Regions from separate parts of the Bacillus sp. LJBS17 genome, predicted to be linked through region 3. Evidence: riboswitches for the same ligand, from Rfam matches in the RefSeq annotation. Region 3 holds a riboswitch; each other region holds the start of a gene.
The links. A riboswitch is a leader RNA that binds a small molecule or an ion and turns the genes downstream of it on or off. The one in region 3 is predicted to bind thiamine pyrophosphate.

Region 1 (3,994 bases), 210 kb from region 3:
CGGCAATATATTCACGATTTTTAACTACATCTGCATCTTTGTCATGAACGTGCAATCCTGTATTTAACGATTCAAAAGGCTTTTGGCTGACACCGCCGTTTTTTGTCGTAAATCCGGCAATGACCTCTTTGTTGTTTTGATTCGTTTGAGCCCAGTCTTGTATCATGAGTGTCGAGGGTGTGGTAAGACTGAATGGGTGATATGTATTCATGATGATCCAACCTTTCGACAAACATTTAAAAAAGCGGAATTTCCCACTTATTTTACCACATCTTACTGCATACGTTGAGCGCCGATTTGCATATTTCTAAATGAAATGTGCCGGAAGAATCGAGACTTCCGGCATTTGCCAATCTGCGGCAGACAAGCAGGTTTATGCATGTGGTTCACTTAATCGGACCAAGATTACATCTTCCCCGATTTTTACTATATTTCGCCATGGAATGACCAATTCCTCTTCTTTTCCAAAAAATCCGAGAACTTTCCCATTTCCTCCTAGTATGATCGCCTGAATTTTACCAGTGGTCACATTGATATCAATATCACCAATACTCCCCAGCTTTTTTCCGTTTGAGACATTGACGACATCCTTTACCTGAAATTCTGAAATGCTGATCATTCCATCACGTCCTTTTTCCGTCCTTTTGTTCAAGTATATGAACGGGCAGGCTGAACCTTGTCAGCAAGAAGAAATTTTCATGTCATTGCTCTTTTTTCCGGCTGCACCAGCTGATGATAAAATCGAGTATAATTTTTGTATACTCTACTAGCTGCTCAATCGATACCTTCTCGTTCACAGAGTGTGCATTGTGCAGATCTCCAGGACCGTATATTACGCATGGAATACCGGCATCATACAGCCATCCGCCATCTGTAACTGATTGAGAAACGTCAATAATTGGACACTCCCGTTTCACTTTCTGATGAGAGGCAGTTAGCGCTAAGACGCCTGGGTGGCCAGGGTCAACTTCCAATGCCGGAAAAATTTCTCCTCTGTCTTCTATCATAGATGAGCCTCCCCACTTGAATACAGGGCGGTTTTCCCTAAGCCAAATATCACTGTCACTCAGCGGATTGACGTAATCTTCTATTTCCGCTGCCACTTGGTCATGGGTTTCATTCGGATAAAAATGGACTGTGATCCACAGCCGGCATTCGTCCGCTATAAAAGCCGCATGTCTGCCGCCTTCTATAACAGCCGGGTTAATTGTATTTGTTCCAGGTTTAAAGCCGGGATAACTTTTCATAATAGACCAGTGGCGCTCAAGTTCACCGAGCCCCGCAATGATTTTCGCCATTTTTTCAATTGCGCTTGCTCCGAATGTTCCTCCCCCTGCGTGGATCATATTCCGTCTCGTTCCATCATGAAATGTTTGACTGCTTTTGATTTCGATCCAGCCTGTAATGACACCGCCTTGGCCTTGAATATGCATATCGCTCGTATCCGCGACAATTGCAAAATCAGCGTGGTAGCCCCTCTTGCAGCATTCAAGCGTGCCGGCTTCTCCAACTTCCTCCCCGATAACCGATTGCAGAATCAGATCACCGGGAAGTTCAATGCCTGCTTCACGAATCAATTTGACAGCAAACAACACACAAGCCATTCCGCCCTTCATATCGGAAGCGCCTCGACCGATTAAGAGACCGTTTTTTTCAATTGGATGAAATGGATCATGCTCCCATTTTTCATCCTCTTTTACCTCTGCCACATCTACATGGCCATTGATAATCAGGCTATAATAATCTGCTGAATCTGTTCCTTTTAGCTTCCCTACAACATTGGGATCTCCAGGGTACACATCCCATTTGTCGATCGAGAATCCCAATTCATTTAAATATCCCGCAATCCATGACTGAATGCCCTCTGTATTTCTTGCAGGCGGAGCAGGTGTTTGATAAGAAATTAGCGTTTTCGCAAGCTGAATAAGCTCCTCCTTATGTTCTTCCACTTTTTTTTGCAAAGAGTCTATTTGTTGATCCAATGTAAATCCGCTCCTATTCTTTAAAATCAAATAAGCCGTTTCAAATGTGATGAAACGGCTTAATAAAAACAAACGGAGTCCGATGTACTCCGCTTTTCACCGCTTCCCTCCGCTGGCATGATCCAGATCAGGTCAAAAGGGTTGAGACAACGTCTCTCTCAGCTTCGCAAAGCACCCCTAGGATGAATCTATATATATTTGTCAGGCATTCGTTATCGGCTCAGCTCTAGTTAAAAACGGCCGATCTTGATTCCATAATACATGGATTGGCGTATCAAAAAAAGCGGAAAGTATTTGATTAGTAAGCATTTCCTTTATTTCTCCGGATCCAAAGACCTCTCCCTGTTTTAATAAAAGGGCTTTATCAAAGACAGGCAAAATTTCTTCAGCATGATGAGTCACATAAAGGATAGATGGTGCATTTTCTTTGTTTGCAATGTATGTAATCGTATCTAACAGCTTTTCCCGGGCAATAAAATCCAGTCCTGTGACTGGTTCATCCAGTATCAGCAGCTCCGGATCGGCCATTAGTGCTCTAGCAATCAATGCTCTTTGTTTTTCCCCTTGAGAAAGGGTTTCATAGCGGCGATCGGCATATTCAATTGCTCCCAAGTCCTCTAACAAACCAATCGCTTTTTCCCTGGTTTTCTTACTTGGCGTTTCATATAACCCAATCGAAGCGTAAGCTCCGCTCAAAGCAATTTCAAAGGCTGAATCTGCCGGATACAATTTTTGCTGAAGAGCTGCTGAGACGAGGCCAATTTTACGTCTGAGCTTTTCCCCAAGCTCTGTTTTGCCAAATTCATGGCCAAGCACCTGCATCTCGCCTGATGTTGGAAAATAATAAGAGCAAAGCATATTTAACAGCGCTGTCTTCCCGGCGCCATTTAGGCCGTAAAGCACCCAATTTTCCTTTTCTTCCACCTTCCAATGAATATCTCTCAGTATCCATTTCCCATTCCGTTTTAGTGAGACATTGTCAAGCTGCAAAATCATCGTGGTCCTCCTCTTTATTGCCTTTTATAATTGTTTTAATTTTCATAAAACTTTGTACGAACTAGGATACCTTACTTTTTCCAAAACGTAAACCATCCATAATCAATAGAAAAGCCTTTAAAACAACATCGTTTTAAAGGCTTTTCATTATTGATGAATATTTTTATTCATTTGTTTGATAGCCGCTTTTTCAAGTCTGGACACCTGCGCTTGAGAAATTCCGATTTCCTCGGCGACTTCCATTTGGGTTTTCCCTTGGAAGAATCGCTTTCTCAAAATCATTTTTTCCCTATCATTCAGCCTTCTCATGCCCTCTTTTAAAGCCAGCTCTTCAATCCATTGTGAATCTGTGTTACGCTCATCACTGATTTGGTCCATCACATAGATCGGGTCTCCGCCGTCGTTATAGATCGGTTCAAATAGAGAAACCGGATCCTGGATGGCATCAAGCGCAAATACAATTTCCTCATGCGGTACTTCAAGAACTTTTGCGATGTCTTCTGCAGTCGGCTCCTTGCTTGTCTCACTGATTAACCGCTCTCTTACCTGAAGCGCCTTGTAAGCGATGTCCCGGAGTGATCTTGAGACACGGATCGGGTTATTATCGCGTAAATACCTGCGGATCTCTCCGATAATCATAGGTACAGCGTATGTTGAAAACTTAACATTGTGGCTTAGGTCAAAATTATCAATGGATTTCATTAGTCCGATGCAGCCGACTTGAAATAAGTCATCAACATACTCCCCTCTGTTATTAAATCGTTGAATGACACTTAAGACAAGACGCAAGTTCCCGTTTACAAGCTTTTCTCTTGCTGAATCATCGCCTTCATCCTGCAGCTGCCTAAACAGCTTTCTCATCTCTTCATTCTTGAGTACTGGTAATTTGGAGGTATCCACCCCGCAGATTTCGACTTTATTTCTCGACACTTTTTTCCCTCCCTACAGGAGCTGCTGTACAACGTTAAGTATCTCCTTGGGTGGGAAAAATATGCACTGCACTCAGACCGAAAAAC
Region 2 (3,994 bases), 440 kb from region 3:
GGGTATTGATACTATATCAGATTGCATCCCCGCTTTTTCCTTATACACTCTTATCCCCTGACGCATAAGCTAGAGAAACTAGAATACGAGAGAAAGAGATGTGGGTGTGTGGAAAAGACAAAATTGACCGGACGTATCGTGACACGGGATGATCCGGACTTTCGAGTTAAACGATGGGAGACTACGTAAATTGGCCAGATATCAAAATCAGAAACTGGCCAAGAACATATTACGGCGAAAACGTTGAACGACTCCGCCGTGTCAAAACGAAATATGATCCAGAAAATGTTTTCCGCTTTGAACAGAGTATTCCTCCGCTTCGACGCTCTCTGTTTTTCTAAAAAAATGAAGATGGAGCATTCTCCATCTTCATCTTATTTATTGATATAAATTGCTTCCCGTATCGACAAACTCTTTTGCTTTTTCTTTTAATCCTTTATTTATGGCTTCTGCTTCACTGAGATCGTTTTTCTTTGCATAATCCCGAATATCCTGTGAAATTCTCATGCTGCAAAATTTCGGGCCGCACATGGAACAAAAGTGAGCGGTTTTTGCTCCTTCAGCAGGCAGGGTTTCATCATGGTATTCAAGGGCTCTCTCCGGATCAAGAGATAAATTAAACTGATCCCGCCAGCGGAATTCAAAACGGGCTTTCGATAACGCATCATCCCGGATTTGCGCTCCGGGATGCCCTTTTGCAAGGTCTGCCGCATGCGCAGCGATCTTATATGTAATGACTCCTTCACGAACATCATCACGGTTTGGCAGCCCCAAATGCTCCTTCGGCGTTACATAACAAAGCATTGCTGTCCCATACCAGCCGATCATCGCCGCTCCGATCGCTGAAGTAATATGGTCATATCCCGGAGCAATATCCGTTGTCAACGGCCCCAATGTGTAAAAAGGCGCTTCTTTACAAATGTCCATTTGTTTATCGACGTTCTCTTTGATTTTATGCATCGGAACATGTCCAGGACCCTCAATCATCACCTGAACATCATGCTTCCAGGCAATTTGCGTCAGCTCTCCAAGCGTCTCTAATTCAGCAAACTGCGCTTCGTCATTGGCATCAGCAATTGATCCGGGACGCAAACCATCCCCAAGTGAGAAAGCAATATCATACATTTTCATAATCTCACATATTTCTTCAAAATGTGTGTATAAAAAGCTTTCTTGATGATGAGCCAGACACCACTGCGCCATAATCGCTCCCCCGCGTGACACAATACCAGTTGTCCGTTTGGCAGTCAGCGGTACATACCTAAGCAAAACACCCGCGTGAATCGTAAAATAATCCACTCCCTGCTCTGCCTGCTCGATTAGCGTATCACGATAAATCTCCCACGTTAAATCCTCCGCTACGCCGTTTACTTTTTCAAGCGCCTGATAAATCGGAACAGTTCCCACAGGCACGGGGCAATTGCGGATAATCCATTCACGCGTCGTATGAATATCTTTTCCGGTAGAGAGATCCATCATCGTATCCGCTCCCCAGCGGATGGCCCACGTCATTTTTTCCACTTCTTCTTCAATGGATGACGTAACCGCTGAATTCCCGATATTCGCATTAATCTTCACATGAAAATTCCGGCCGATAATCATTGGCTCACTTTCAGGGTGATTAATGTTTGAAGGAATAATCGCCCGGCCGCTGGCTACCTCGTCTCTGACGAATTCAGGAGACACATGCTCACGAATGGCGATAAATTCCATCTCAGGTGTAATGATCCCCTTTTTTGCATAGTGCATTTGTGTGACATTTTGACCTGCCTTCGCCCTCAGCGGTTTCCGCTTTAATCCTGGGTAGCTTACGTTTGGATTTGCTTTTTTATAACCGTTATCTTCTGGTTTTATAGCCCGACCTTCATACTCTTCCACGTCACCGCGCTCTGTGATCCATTTTTGGCGGAGCGGCTTTAATCCTTCTTGAATATTAATGGTTACTTCAGGGTCCGTATACGGTCCGCTTGTATCATAGACACGCACAGGCGCGTTTTCCTCTTCGCCGAACGATCCCGTCGTCGGACTCAATAGGATCTCCCTCATCGGCACTTGGATGTCCGAAGAAGAACCCTCCACGTATACCTTCTTGCTGCCTGAAAAACTTGACATAATGGAAATGTTGGCTTGCTGCACTGAATTGTTTTGCATTACTTTTCCTTCCCCTCTCTACGTTTGAAAGGACAAAATCAAGCCCATAACCAGCACAAAAAACCGGATTCATATAAATGAACCCGGTTACAGTCAGAAAGAAACATATTATTGCCCAGCAAGACAATAACAAAAACAATTCCTCTACTTCCCCACGCTGGTACGAACCAGATCAGGTCCAAAGGGTTAAGAAGCTTACCTTCTCTCTCAGCCCGAAAGCGGGCACCCCCAGTAACTATTGATTTCGCACTCATCTTATCATAAAATCAATCTGAAAAAAAGAGGAATATAGATAATATTCAGCCAATTTCACCCTAAATATTTGACCGGCAACGGAATTTCAGCTATTTCATGTTCAGCCATCATCACCCGATATGCCTTTCCTTCCGACCTTGAACTCACAGTCTGAAACAGCTGATCATTTATGAAATGGAGAGCAGCCCCATCATCCGCTGCATAGCCACTGCATAAGAACTTGTTAGATATCAGCTGGTGGTATGCCGGTCTCCGATCCTTTTCCCCGTCATAATGGGGACAAAAGCTCCCTTGCAAAAAACCTAAACTTTTCAAACTTGTCAGCGGTCCGGCTGAATCCGTCACCCCTTCTTCAAACCAGCAGATCGCACCGGCACTTAATCCAGCTAAAACCACACCGTTCTTCCATGCTTCCCTAAGAATCTGGTCAAGCCCCCACTCTTTCCATAACACAAGTAAATTCCGCGTATTTCCCCCGCCAACATAAATCACGTCCATTTCCATAACAAAAGAAGTTAAATCTGTTGATGGCGGCTTAAACAAAGATAAGTGAGACGGCACACAATCCAGTGTTTGAAATGCATGATAAAACCGCTGAATATAGTTTTGGGAATCTCCGCTCGCCGTCGGCAAAAAACAAATACGAGGCTGCTCTCGTTTTGATTGATTGAGGATATATTGATCGAGGGACAAATTATCCGGCTCCATCGAAAAACCCCCGCCCCCCATCGCAATAATCTGCTTCATCATCACACCCCCCAACAAAATTTGTTGCTTATTATAGCATTTTGTATAGAAGCAAGAAACAAAGCCAAATACTTTCTTATCAGGAGCTGCTAAAAAAACAAAGGGGGTGGTTTCCCATTGAACAAAGTCTTTGTCCCAAAGATATTCTTGATTTGTTAACAACAATAAAAACCAGCATTAACAAATACACTGTCGCAATAACAGAAGCCGAAAATCCCCACATCAGAATAGCATTGCATGATCAATTAGATACAACTGTTTATCTCCATGATGAACTGTCAGATCTTCTGTTAGAAAAGGGATGGCTCGGGTGAGCAATTCCAAATCAAATCGATTAGATTTATCTTACAGCAAAGACCACAAAAAGAGACGGGATCTCAAAGATGAGATGCCGTCTCTTTTTTATTGCTCCACTCTTCTTAAAGCCTCATTTACCGTTTCTTTTATAAACGCGTCTTCACCGCTTAATCGGTCTAAACTGAGATCGCCGTTTCTCAGCCTTTCGGAAATATTGTTTATATCCTCCTCTACTGTGATTTGCAGCTCACCAGCCAAAAACATTCTGTGTAATTCATCTGCAACCAAACTTTCTTTATTCACTTCCATCCACTCCTTTATTTTCAATATTATTCTTAGTCTGTCCCTAGGCCGAGACGAATAATAGGAAAAAAGTATGAATCAAACGAATCTTTTTTCCTCCTTCTTGCGTATATCTGTTGAGAAAAAAGAAAAAGGGGAAGATCTAACATGTCATTTTTTAAGAAACTTGCGGCAAGTGCCGGAATTGGAGCTGCAAAAGTAGATACAATTTTAGAAAAAGACGCATATTTTCCAGGAGAAG
Region 3 (3,994 bases):
ATGACAGACCTTTGGAATGGCGATGCCCAATTTCTTTAGTGTCTCCGCTTCATGCTGAAATAGATTTTTCGTCAGGCCATCCAGTGCCTTTTTGCCTGATTTGTCGAGTACGATCGTTCTCTCAATCCAAGGCGCCCATTCATCAAGCTGGTGCTCAATGACGAGGAGGCTGAAACCTTTTTCCCGCTGAAGATCCTTCATCAGATGAACGAACTCCCGAGCTGAGAAAGGGTCTAAAAGAGAGGTCGGCTCATCTAAAATAATAAGCTCAGGCTCCATCGCCAAAATACAGGCGAGAGCCACTTTCTGCTTTTGTCCTCCTGAAAGGGTTGAGATCATTTTTTCTTTTAAATGGGTAATGCGTAATTTTTCTAATACGGCGTTGATTTTCTCTGTCATTTCTTCTTTTGGAATTTGCAGATTTTCCAGCCCGAACGCTATTTCGTCCTCCACCGTCAGCATGCAGAACTGCTGATCAGGATCCTGAAAAACGACCCCGGCATGCTGAGTAATCGTTTCGGAGGTTTCAGCATCTGTGACCGGCTTTTGAAATAGAAATACATGTCCGGACTGAATGCCGTCGCAAGCCTCCGGATATAGACCGTTTAAACAAAGGGCGAGCGAGCTTTTACCGCATCCGCTCGGTCCTAATAATAAAACACATTCTCCTTTTTGAAGCTCAAACGAAATGTCTTGAAAAACCGGTTTCTCGTCTTCTTCATAAGAGAAGCTGAGCTGCTCAACCGTCAGAAGCTCATCAAAGGCTTGCATGTTCTGACGCCCGCTTCCGTTTCTTTTTCAGTTCCTTTCCGAGTGCCATTCCGTTTAACACACCTGTATAAGCGAGAGAGTCGCTGACAGCTTTTCCGAGAAGCCCCGCCAAAAGCGCGCCGGAAATGAGGCGGATCACAAGCATAATGAGCAGATAACCTGGTGAATAGGCTGCATAGCCAGAAACAAAGAGATCATAGATAAAGCTGGCTACTGAAGACCCCATACCGGCCAGCATAAGGACAGGGAGAGAGTATGCTTTCCAGCGTGTTGCAAGAAATACAGCCTCAGCCCCGAGCCCTTGAACAATGCCAATGACGATGACCATCGGGCCAGACGGATTTCCCAGCAGGCACTCAACGAGAGCGGCAATGATTTCAGAAACGAGCGCCGCACCCGGTTTTCGAATCATGTACGCGGCGATCACAGAAACGATAAACCAAATGCCGTAAATTGGTTCATAGGCGATTGGCCCAAACATACCTGCAAGCACGTTTCCGAAATGTGTAAATAATAAATAAACAACGGCAAATACGATACTGATAACGGACATGATGACAATTTCTTTTACTTTCCAGCTTTTCATGTTATCCCTGCTTTCTGTTTTTTCTTGATGGACTGTTAGCCGAAAGATTCACAGTCATGGTGATGTGGTTTGTTTGCTGCTCAGCCATGCGGAAAACGGCCTCCAATGTGCTGAATACGTCATGCGCATCCCCGTCAAGCTCGCTCGCGTAATGGACACCCTGTACGAAAGTGCCTTGGGCTTTTGCAATGTCGACAGCCTCCATAATCAATCCCATATAATCCGGCTCATTCATTGGATAAAGGGCAAATTGGCACGGCGCTTCCGCCTTCAAGCCTCGGACAGCATCTTCATTGACACGCTTATCACCTTTGGAAAGATATGTATCCCCCTGTGTGTCACCCGGGCATCCAATGGAAAACGTGCCGTTCATGACGATGTGTTGTTCGCTGTTTGCTGCATGAAGGTAAATGGCTTTTGCAGCATCGAATACATGATCAATCGATCCGCGTAACACCGTGCTGATATGGTCGGTTTTCGTCCATACATTGGATGTATCTGTTTTTTTCAGCGCAGACTTGATCACACTGATAAAATCATCCGTCATCGGATATAAAGAGAAGCGAAAACCGGCGATTTTGCTTGTACCGCAAATATGCTCCATTTCTCCGACCTCCTGTTTTTTTGGTAAAATAAAAAACTGCATATCCTAAGGGAATATGCAGTCATAGATCGATTAAGCGCACAAAAAAATACACCATTCGGTCAACCTGCACTTCCCCACGCTGGTATTATCCAGATCGGGTCATAAGGGATCAAAGCGCGTTTCTTCCGCGCTTTATCTCAGCCAAAACAGCACCCCTAGTGCTTTCCGTATACAATTTTTTATTTTGACATCATAATAGATGATAAGAATCATTTTGTAAACAACGAAATCATTTTTTTCATATAGGGACGGGAGAGGATGGTCAAATTTGGAAAAAGGACACATATTAATTGTGGAAGATGAAGAAAAAATCGCCAGGGTTCTTCAGCTTGAATTGGAATATGAAGGATACAGCGTCACGATCAAACACAATGGCACAGAAGGTCTTGATGCGGCAGCGGAAGGCGGGTATTCCTTGGTGCTTCTTGATGTCATGCTTCCGGGGCTTAGCGGACTGGAAGTGCTGCGCCGCTTGAGAAAAACGGATTCGCAGACACCGGTCATATTATTAACGGCGCGAGACAGTATTCCTGATAAGGTAACAGGTCTGGACATCGGTGCAAATGACTATGTCACCAAGCCGTTTGAAATCGAGGAATTGCTTGCGAGAATCAGGGCGGCGCTGCGGCAAAATGGAACAAAAACTGAAGATATCGGCACCTTTCTTACATATGACGATTTGCGGGTGAACGAAAAAACCCGTGAAGTGAGACGCGGAGACAAAGAGGTGGAATTAACGCCGCGGGAATTTGATCTGCTCGTCTATATGCTAAAGCATCCGCAGCAAGTGCTGACACGGGAGCAAATTCTAAGCTCAGTATGGGGATTTGATTATATCGGTGATACAAATGTCGTGGACGTCTACATAAGATACATCAGAAAAAAACTGGACTATCCTTACGAAAAACAGCTGATCCATACGATTCGCGGGGTCGGCTATGCCATTAAGGGGTAAACGATGAAGCTGAAGACCAAGATTCATCTATACACTTCGATATCACTGTTGATTTTATTAATTTTGGTTCATACCGCAGTATATCTCATTTTTTCGTCTGCGCTGACATCAAAGGATGCGGCCCGGCTTGCTGATGAGACGGATAACATTGCCGAAGCGCTGCGTGCCGCTGAAACAGAAGGAGTGGCTTTGCAGGATATGCTGCAGGCCTATCTTCCGGCAAATGGCATGGTGCGTGTAGTGAATGGTGATCAAAAAGCCGTTATGACGATCACAAAAGAAAAAGCCTATAAAGATTTTCCTCTCTCTTTTCATAGCGGCGAAACGGCAGATGTGAGGAAACCTGACGGCAAGCTGTTTGCCGAGGCTGCTGTTCCGGTGATTTGGACCGATGGACAAGTCGTGTCTCTTCAGCTGGTTGAAAGACTGGAGAACACAGAAGAGAGTCTGTTTCTGCTGAAAATCATCTTAATCGCTGCAAGTGCTGCTGTCTGCATTGCTTCTTTTTTTGCAGGCAGCTTGCTAGCCCGCCGAATCATCAATCCGATCAGACGATTAATGATCACAATGAAAGACATACAGCGAGACAAAGAATTTAAAACGATTTCTTTAGAAGGACAGTCCAACGATGAATTGTATCAAATGGGGCTGACATTTAATGAAATGGCAATGATGCTGAAGGAGCACTATGATAAACAGCAGCAATTTGTTCAAGATGCTTCACACGAATTGAAAACCCCGCTCACTATTATAGAAAGCTACAGCAGCCTGATGAAGCGGTGGGGTGCAAAAAAGCCGGAGGTGCTTGAGGAGTCGATAGAAGCCATTCACTCAGAAGCGGTGCATATGAAAAAACTGACCAATCAGCTTTTGGCGCTGGCCAAAAGCCATCAAGGACTCGAGGTTGATCTGAAAACAATCGATCTGATTAAAGCGGCGCGCGCGGTTATGCAAACGCTCCAGTCCGTTTATCAGCGTGACATATTGCTTGAAACAGATAAAGAGAGCCTGCTTGTAAAGGCAGATGAAGAACGCA

Region 1: another riboswitch for thiamine pyrophosphate. It lies ahead of ylmB (N-formyl-4-amino-5-aminomethyl-2-methylpyrimidine deformylase); the one in region 3 lies ahead of thiU (HMP/thiamine ABC transporter substrate-binding protein ThiU).
Region 2: another riboswitch for thiamine pyrophosphate. It lies ahead of thiC (phosphomethylpyrimidine synthase ThiC); the one in region 3 lies ahead of thiU (HMP/thiamine ABC transporter substrate-binding protein ThiU).

What each region holds. Positions count from the first base shown of each region.
Region 1 is NZ_CP079759.1:1,586,541-1,590,534, reverse strand. Features, by position in the region: gene pgeF (peptidoglycan editing factor PgeF) at 1-211, opposite strand, end outside; gene KXZ66_RS08240 (YlmC/YmxH family sporulation protein) at 374-619, opposite strand; gene ylmB (N-formyl-4-amino-5-aminomethyl-2-methylpyrimidine deformylase) at 702-1,982, opposite strand; TPP riboswitch at 2,070-2,171, opposite strand; gene KXZ66_RS08230 (ABC transporter ATP-binding protein) at 2,184-2,978, opposite strand; gene sigG (RNA polymerase sporulation sigma factor SigG) at 3,126-3,908, opposite strand.
Region 2 is NZ_CP079759.1:934,148-938,141, reverse strand. Features, by position in the region: partial or broken gene KXZ66_RS04780 (BBE domain-containing protein) at 171-341, shown strand; gene thiC (phosphomethylpyrimidine synthase ThiC) at 379-2,151, opposite strand; TPP riboswitch at 2,284-2,391, opposite strand; gene KXZ66_RS04770 (Type 1 glutamine amidotransferase-like domain-containing protein) at 2,461-3,153, opposite strand; gene KXZ66_RS04765 (spore coat protein) at 3,195-3,467, shown strand; gene KXZ66_RS04760 (hypothetical protein) at 3,556-3,759, opposite strand; partial or broken gene spo0M (sporulation control protein Spo0M) at 3,901-3,994, shown strand, end outside.
Region 3 is NZ_CP079759.1:1,372,572-1,376,565, forward strand. Features, by position in the region: gene KXZ66_RS07130 (ABC transporter ATP-binding protein) at 1-771, opposite strand, end outside; gene KXZ66_RS07135 (ECF transporter S component) at 758-1,357, opposite strand; gene thiU (HMP/thiamine ABC transporter substrate-binding protein ThiU) at 1,359-1,961, opposite strand; TPP riboswitch at 2,058-2,170, opposite strand; gene ykoG (two-component system response regulator YkoG) at 2,272-2,958, shown strand; gene ykoH (two-component system sensor histidine kinase YkoH) at 2,962-3,994, shown strand, end outside.